2 regions of the Amycolatopsis sp. NPDC006131 genome follow, and region 1 is predicted to be linked to the other one. Evidence: riboswitches for the same ligand, from Rfam matches in the RefSeq annotation. Region 1 holds a riboswitch; the other holds the start of a gene.
The links. Region 1 has a riboswitch for S-adenosylmethionine ahead of ABZ215_RS35960 (aminotransferase class V-fold PLP-dependent enzyme). Riboswitches for the same ligand answer to the same signal wherever they lie in the genome.

Region 1 (4,184 bases):
GGTGCACGGCGACGCCCACCGGCTTGGACACGACCACGATGTCGTCGTCGTCGTGGAGGATGCGCAGGCCGTCGACCGGTTCGGCGACCACCTCGACCGGGTTGTCCGGGTCGGGCAGGGTCACCTCGAGCAGCACACCGGCGGAGAGCCGGTCGGACTTGCCCGCCGGGCGGCCGTCGAGCAGGACGTCGCCGGACTCGGCCAGCTCCGCGACGACGGTGCGGGACAGACCGAGCAGCTTCGCCAGCCCGGCGTCGACGCGCATGCCGTCGAGCCCGTCCGGGACGGGCAGCATCCGGGCGCTCAACGCTTGGCCCTCTTCACGGTGCCGTCGTACTCGCGGCCGAGCAGGGACAGCAGCACGATCAGCACGCCGCCGACGCAGATCGCCGAGTCGGCCACGTTGAACACCGGCCACACGTCCCCGTTGGGCGCGAACAGCGACACGAAGTCGACGACGTGGCCGCGCAGCACGCCGGGCGCGCGGAAGACACGGTCGACCAGGTTGCCGAGCGCGCCGGCGAGGATAAGCCCGAGGCCGATCGCCCAGCCAGGCGACCGCAGCCGCTTGGCGAACCAGATGAGCGCGATCACCACCCCGAACGCGACGATCGCGAACACCCAGGTCATGCCGGTGACGCCCATGCCGAAGGCCGCGAAGGGGTTGCGGATCAGCTGCAGGTAGACGAGCCCGCCGAGGACCCGGACCGGCTGGTGCCCCTCCAGGGTCGCCACGACGACCGACTTGGTCACGACGTCCGCCGCGAACACCACGATCGCGATCACGGCCAGCAGCAGAGCGCGCCGCTTGGGCGGGGTGGCCGGCTGCTCGTCCGGCACGGTGTCCGGTTCCGGGGAGGGCTGGGGGTCACTGCTCACCCCGCCATTGTCCACGGCTGCCGCGCCGGGCCCGGCGCAGGCCGGGAAAGCCGGTCAGCGCGCTGCCGGGCGCACGTGCCCCCTCAACGGGAAACCCGGCAGTGGCGCCGTTCCGCACACGGTGCCCGGCGGAAACCGGCGAACCGGGCGCCGAGCCACCGCACCCAGCAGCCGGGTCACCATCCGGACCCGGGGAACAGCCGCGGCGCCGGCTCAGCGCAGGAAGTCCGGCAGCGGCCGCGGGTCCGGGCAGGGCGCCCACCGGCCGTCGACCACGCCGTACGTCCACCGCGCGCCCCGCGCGACGATCTGCCGCAGCGCGGTCACCAGCCGGTCGACGTGCTCGGTCGTGGTGCCCAGCCCGAGGCTCACCCGCAGCGCCTGCTGCCCCTCCCCGCCGCTGCGCTCCACCAGCCGCCGCACCGCGATGTGCGCGCAGAACGCGCCGTCGCGGACGCCGATCCCGTACTCGGCCGACAGGACCGCCGCCACCCAGCCCGGCTCGAACCCGTCGAGCACGAAGCTCACCGTGCCGACTCGCTCCGCCGCGCCGTCGAACAGGCGCAGCTCCGCCAGCCCCGGCACCGCGGCGAGACCGCGCGTCAGCCGCTCCAGCAGCTCCCGCTCGTGCGCGGCCACCGCGTCCCACGACGCCGCCAGCTGCTCGCACGCCACGCCCAGCGCGTGCACGCCCACGGTGTTGGGCGAACCGGCCTCGTGCCGCTCCACCCCGCTCTGCCAAGCCACTCCGAGGCCGTCGCCGTCGCGGCGCACGGACTTCGTCGCCCCGCCTCCGGCCAGGTACGGGTCCGCCGCGCGCAGCCAGTCGCCGCGCCCGATCAGCGCGCCCGCGCCGAACGGCGCGTACAGCTTGTGCCCGGACAGCACCACGTAGTCCACGTCCAGCTCCCGCACCGAGATCGGCCGGTGCGGCGCGAGCTGGGCGCCGTCCAGCGCGATGCGCGCGCCGTGCCGCCGGGCCACCGCCGCGATCTCGGCCACCGGCAGCAGCTCGCCGGTCACGTTCGACGCGCCGGTCACGACCACCAGCCGCGGCCCCTCCGGGCACTCCGCCAGCGCACTGTCCACAGCGGACACCGCGGCCAGCCGCGTGTTCGGCAGCGGGATCCGGCGCACGTTCGGGCCGCGCCAGGGCAGCAGCGCGGCGTGGTGCTCGGTGTCGAACAGCACCACCGACGTGTGCCGCGGCAGGCTGCGGGCCAGCAGGTTCAGCGCGTCGGTGGTGTTGCGGGTGAACACGACCGCGTCCGAGTGCCGGGCGCCGACGAACCGGCGCAGCACGTCGCGGGTGCGCTCGTAGACCTTTGTGGACACCTGCGAGGCGAACCCGGCGCCGCGGTGCACGCTCGCGTAGTGCGGCAGGAACTCGTCCACCGCGCGGCGCACGGCCTCCAGGCACGGGGCGCTGGCCGCGTGGTCGAGGTTGGCGTAGTCCAGCTCCCCGCCGGTGACCAGCGGGACGGCCGCGGCGGCGGTGACGGCGGGGGTGGTGACGCGTTCGAGAGCGAGAGTCATCGGAAAGGCTCCTCGGGTCCGGGGACCCGCAAGGGGGTCCGCGCTTGCCCGCCGCACCTCGCGACGAGCCAGGTCCTCACCCGGGGCACCCCACCGCGGAAGGAGGGTTGCCGGCCAGCGAGCCGGGGCTTGGCGCTGGCACTCGTGACCTACGCGGACACAGTAACCGATCGCCCCCGCCGCGCGCCAGCGGGTCTCAGTTGCCGGACTCGCCCTTCCAGCGCGCCAGCGGCCCGGCCCGGTCCACCGCGCGGATGCGCCGCTCCGCCGCCTCCCGCGCGGACTCGGTGCTGACGATCAGGATCTGGTCGCCGCGCTGCAGCCGGTCGGTGCGCTGCGGGGTGAAGCTGCGGCCGTCGCGGACGATCAGGCTCAGCGACGCCCCGGCGGGCAGCCGCAGCTCCGACAGGTACACGCCGTGCAGGCGCGAGCCGTGCTGGATCTTGACCTGGAGCAGCTCGGCCTGCAGCTCGTCCAGCGGCGCGGCGTCGACCTCGATCTCCTTCGGCTCGGTGTCCGCCTTCAGCCGCAGCACCCGCGCGAGCGGGCCGAGCGTGAGGCCCTGCACCAGGGTGAGCACGATCACCAGCACGAACACCGCGTCCACGAGCCGTTGCGCGCCGGGCATCTCCTGGGAGAGCGGGATCATCGCGAGCACGATCGGCACCGCGCCGCGCAACCCCGCCCAGGACAGGAACACCTGCTCGCGCAGCGGCACCTTGAACGGCAGCTGTGACACCAGCACCGACACCGGCCGCGCGAACACCAGCACCACCGCGGCCGCGATCAGGCCCGGCACGATCGACTCCAGCAGCCGTTCGGGCGAGGCGAACAGGCCCAGCAGCACGAACAACCCGATCTGGGCGAGCCAGCCGAGCCCCTCGGCGAAGGACAGCGTGTCCGAGCGGTGCGGCAGCCGCGAATTGCCCAGCACGACCGCCGCGACGTAGGTGGCGAGCAGGCCGGAGGCGTGCAGCAGCTGCCCGGACGAGTAGGCCACCACGCACACCGCGACCGTCGCGAGTGGATAGAGCCCGGTGGCCGGCAGCGCGGCGCGGCGCAGCGCCCACGCCCCGGCCAGCCCGAGCAGCAGCCCGAGCACCAGGCCGGCGCCGAGTTCGTAGACCACCAGCAGCGGCAGCGACCAGTCGATCCGGGTGCCCTCGGCCAGCACGACGACCGCGATGTAGGCGGGGGCGTCGTTGATGCCGGACTCCAGTTCCAGCGCCCCCACGATCCGCCGGGGCACGCCGACGCCGCGCAGCACGGAGAACACCGCGGCCGAGTCGGTGGAGGCCAGCACCGCGCCCCACAGCAGCGCCATCCGCCAGTCCAGGCCGAGCAGCCAGTGCAGGGCGGGGCCGGTGATCGCGATGCTCAGCCCGACCGCCACTGTGGACAGTGCCACTCCCTGGCCCAGCGCGGGTTTCACCGCCGACCAGCGGGTGGTCAGGCCGCCCTCGGTGAGGATCATGACGAGGGCGGCCAGGCCCAGCGCCTGGGTGAGGAACGGGTCGGAGAACTGGATGCCGAACCCGGCTTCGCCGAGCAGCACGCCGATCGCGAGGTAGAGCAGCAGCGACGGCAGGCCGAGGCGGGTGGAGAAGCGGACCGCGAGCACGGCGGCGAGCAGGACGGCCGAGCCCAGCCCCAGCACGACCGGCAGCTCGCCCACCCGCACCTCCCCTGCCCGGATTGTCAGGCTTCAGGATAAGGAACCGAGGAGCCGGACCGCGCCCCGGTGGGGTCTTCCGGCATGTCAGGGCCGC
Region 2 (4,184 bases), on a different contig from region 1:
CGACAGATCGAAGGAGCGCCTTCATGGCCAACATCAAGTCCCAGATCAAGCGCATCAAGACCAACGAGAAGGCGCGCCAGCGCAACCAGTCGGTCAAGTCCTCGGTGAAGACCGCGATCCGCAAGTTCCGCGAGGCCGCCGAGGCGGGCGACAAGGCCAAGGCCGTCGAGCTGCAGCAGGCTGCCGCTCGCGCCCTGGACAAGGCCGCCAGCAAGGGCGTCATCCACGCGAACCAGGCCGCCAACAAGAAGTCGGCGATGGCCAAGCGCGTCAACCAGCTCTGAGCTTGATCTTCCGAGGGGCGGGCATCCAGCAGGGTGCCCGCCCTTCTGCTGTCCAGGGGTGCCGGGTTCGCGAGTGACGGGACTTCCCGCAGCGCCTGAGGCGGGATGATCGACAACCACCCCGATCGCAGGCGCCACCGTCCGGCGCCGCTGCCCGCCTCGGCTCCTGCGCTCGCGAGCACCGGCGACTTCCGCGACGCAGGCCCCCGGAAACCCCGCGAGGCGGGTCCGCCCCCAGCGACTCCCGCCGCAGGCGCCCCCGGAACCCGCCAGGCGGGTCTGCCCCCAGCGACTCCCGCCGGGCAGGCACCCCCGCAACCCGGCAGGCGGGCGGCATTGCGGCCGGCGTCCCGCCGGAGCCACCACCCTCCACCGCGCCCACTCAGGCGTTCTTTTGGGTTCGCTCGAACTCAGCGCGTGTCCCAGGTCCCACCCAGCCCCTCGCCCCAGATCTGCCACCAAGCTCAGCGCTCGTCGCAGGCAGCGCCAAGCTCAGCGCTTGTCGCGGGCGGCGGCGAGTTCCAGGACGGCCCGTTCGAGCGCGTAGGCCGGGTCCGCGGCCTGGCCCTTGACCTCGGCGTTCACCCGCGCCACCACGGCCATCGCGTCGGCCAGTCCGGCCTGCGTCCACCCGCGGGACTGCCCCTGCGCCTTCCGGATCTTCCACGGCGGCATGCCCAGCTCACCGGCCATCTGGTTCGGGTTGCCGCGGCCGGCCGCCGACACGCGGGCGATCGTGCGGACGGCGTCCGCGAGGGCGTCGGCGATCAGGACGTGCGCCACGCCGATCTGGAGTGCCCACCGCATCGCTTCGAGCGCCGCGCCGCGCTCGCCCGCAACGGCCTTCTCCGCGACCGCGAAGCCCGTCACGTCCGCGCGGCCCCGGTGGTAGCGGCGCACGGCTTCCTCGTCGACCCGGCCGCCCGAGTCCGCCACCAGCTGCGACGCCGCCGCGGCCAGCTCCCGCAGGTCGGATCCGACGGCGTCGATGAGCGCGGCCACCCCGGCCGGGTCGATCTTGCCGCCGGCCTGCCGCACCTCGTTGCGGACGAACGACTCCCGATCCGCCGGCCGGGTGATCTTCGGGCACTCGGTGACCTGGGCGCCGGCCTTGCGCAGCGCCGCGGGCAGCGACTTCGCCGCCTTGCTGCGGCCGCCGCCGGTGTGCACAACGACCAGGACGACGCCGTCGGCAGGCATCTTCGCGTAGGCGAGCACCGCGTCGGCCAGCTCCTGGCCGATGTCCTGCGCGCCTTCCAGCACGATGACGCGCCCCTCGCTGAACAGCGACGGGCTGACCAGCTCGGCCAGGCCGGGCGGCGTGAGATCGGACACCCGGACCTTCGTCAGCTCGGCCGTCGCGTCCTCTCGGCGTGCCTGTTCCAGGGCGGCGCGGACGGCGCGCTCGACGAGCAGCTCCTCTTCGCCGAGCACGAGCTGCAGGGGGGCGGAGGTGGTTGCCGGCGCGGTCACGGTTCAAATCCTCCCACGGACCACCGACAGCTCCGGAGCGTGATGAAACCCGCAGGGGCATGGCGTGCTCCGAGCGTGGTGCCGTATGTTGTCAACCAGGCATCGCGCGAGCGCGACAGCCACCACAACCGAATACCGCTCATCCAGAGGGGCAGAGGGAACGGCCCGACGAAGCCCCGGCAACCGGCGTCAGCCTGTCATCTCGATTCCGCGAGGTAGCTGACGATCACGGTGCCAATTCCGGCCCGCGTCAGCGGGGCAGATGAGGAAAGGAACCTCGCGATGACTGCAGCCCTCGATTCGACCACCACCCGTCGCACCGTCGACCTCGGTCCGGCCGTGGAACTGGTCTCCAAGGAAGAGGGCCACCGCCAGCCGCTCGCCCCGGAGTTCGTCTCCGCCGAGGACTTCTCGCCGCTGGAGGTCGCCTACGACTTCGGTCGCGTCCGCCGCGAGGACATCGAGGCGGGCCCGCGCAACATCTGGCGCTACAAGCGGCTGCTGCCGGTGCCCTCGAACGTCGAGGAGATCCCGAACACCGAGCCCGGCTGTACCAGGCTGGTGAAGGCCGACCGGCTCGCCAAGGCTCTCGGTGTGAAGAGCCTGTGGGTCAAGGACGACACCGGCAACCCCACCCACTCGTTCAAGGACCGCGTCGTCGCCGTCGCGCTGGCCGCGGCTCGCGAGTTCGGGTTCGACACCCTGGCCTGCCCCTCCACCGGCAACCTGGCCAACGCCGTCGCCGCAGCCGCGGCCCGCGCCGGCTGGCAGTCCGTGGTGCTGATCCCCTCCTCGCTCGAGCGCGCCAAGGTGCTGACCACCGCGGTCTACGACGGCAACCTGATCGCTGTCGACGGCAACTACGACGACGTCAACCGTCTTGCCACCGAGCTGGCCGCCGAGCACGAGAACTGGGCGTTCGTGAACGTCAACGTCCGCCCCTACTACTCCGAGGGCTCGAAGACGCTCGCCTACGAGGTCGCCGAGCAGCTCGGCTGGCGGATCCCCGAGCAGATCGTCGTGCCGATCGCCTCGGGCTCCCAGCTGACCAAGGTGGACAAGGGCTTCCGCGAGTTCGCCAAGCTCGGCCTGGTCGACGACACCCCGTACAAGGTGTTCGGCGCGCAGGCCGCCGGCTGCTCGCCGGTGTCCGCGGCGTTCCGCAACGGCCACGACGTGGTGCAGCCGGTCAAGCCGGACACCATCGCCCGCTCGCTCGCGATCGGCAACCCGGCCGACGGCCCCTACGTGCTCGACACGGTTCGCCGCACGGGCGGCGCGATCGAGGACGTGACCGACGAAGAGGTCGTCGAGGGCATCCGCCTGCTCGCCCGCACCGAGGGCATCTTCACCGAGACCGCCGGTGGTGTCACCGTCGCGACGGCGAAGAAGCTCATCGAGGCGGGCAAGATCGACCCGGACGCCGAGACCGTCCTGCTCATCACCGGTGACGGCCTGAAGACCCTGGACGCCATCGAGAACGAGGTCGGCCCGAAGGCGACGGTCCCGCCGTCGGCGGCGGCCGTGCACAAGGCCCTGGGCCTCTGACGGGTCCCGGGTCTCTGCCAGGCCCGGCGCCTCTGATCAAGATTCCACCTCACTTTCCCAGGCGAACGACCGCCGGTCCGGTCTGGTCGGGGATCACCGCGGTGTCGCCGTCGGTGTCCGTGCGGGCGATGAGCGCACCGTCCGCGGTCAGGGTGTCGAGCGTCGTCCGGTTCGGGTGGCCGTAACGGTTGCCCGAACCGACGCTCACCAGCGCCAGCCGCGCGGACACCGCGGCCAGGAACTGGGGCAGCGAGAACCTGCTGCCGTGGTGCGGCACCTTCAAGATCTCCGCGTGCAGATCCGTTCCCGCCGCCAGCAGGTCGGCCTGTGCGGCGAGTTCGACGTCACCGGTCAGCAGCACGCTGCCGGCCGGTGTGCGGGCTCGTAGCACCACCGAGCTGTTGTTGATCTGTGTGCCGTCGTCGTCCTCCCCTTCGGACACGTATCTGGGTCCCAGCACTTCGAGGCTCAGCGCCGGCCACTCGAGCCGCCGGCCCAGGTCCAGTTCGAGCAGCGGGACCCGGTGGCGGGTCGCGATCTGACCGGCCTGCCGCCACGCCCAGCCGGGCTGCCGCCCGGGCCCGACCGCGATCGCGCCCACCGAGCGTCCCTCGAACACCGAGTCGAGGCCGCCGACGTGGTCGGCGTGCAGGTGGCTCAGCACCACCAGCGGCACCCGCTCGATGCCCAGCCGGTCCAGACACCGGTCGGCCGGCCCCGGCTCGGGCCCGGCGTCCACCACCACCGCCCGTCCGGGCTCACCGGTGGCCAGCACGAGGCTGTCACCCTGACCGACGTCACAGGCGACCACCGCCCATCCCGGTGGCGGCCAGCCGGGCGCGATCACCTTGCCCGGGACGACGAGCAGCAGCCCCCCGG

Region 2: it holds a riboswitch for S-adenosylmethionine, as region 1 does, so the genes downstream of both, thrC (threonine synthase) here and ABZ215_RS35960 (aminotransferase class V-fold PLP-dependent enzyme) in region 1, are expected to answer to the same signal.

The regions. Positions count from the first base shown of each region.
Region 1 is NZ_JBEXTX010000111.1:13,009-17,192, reverse strand. Features, by position in the region: gene ABZ215_RS35970 (RluA family pseudouridine synthase) at 1-307, opposite strand, end outside; gene lspA (signal peptidase II) at 304-879, opposite strand; gene ABZ215_RS35960 (aminotransferase class V-fold PLP-dependent enzyme) at 1,093-2,415, opposite strand; SAM riboswitch class IV at 2,451-2,565, opposite strand; gene ABZ215_RS35955 (potassium/proton antiporter) at 2,612-4,090, opposite strand.
Region 2 is NZ_JBEXTX010000100.1:14,729-18,912, reverse strand. Features, by position in the region: gene rpsT (30S ribosomal protein S20) at 24-284, shown strand; gene holA (DNA polymerase III subunit delta) at 777-1,757, opposite strand; SAM riboswitch class I at 1,894-2,026, shown strand; gene thrC (threonine synthase) at 2,040-3,305, shown strand; gene ABZ215_RS34515 (ComEC/Rec2 family competence protein) at 3,355-4,184, opposite strand, start outside.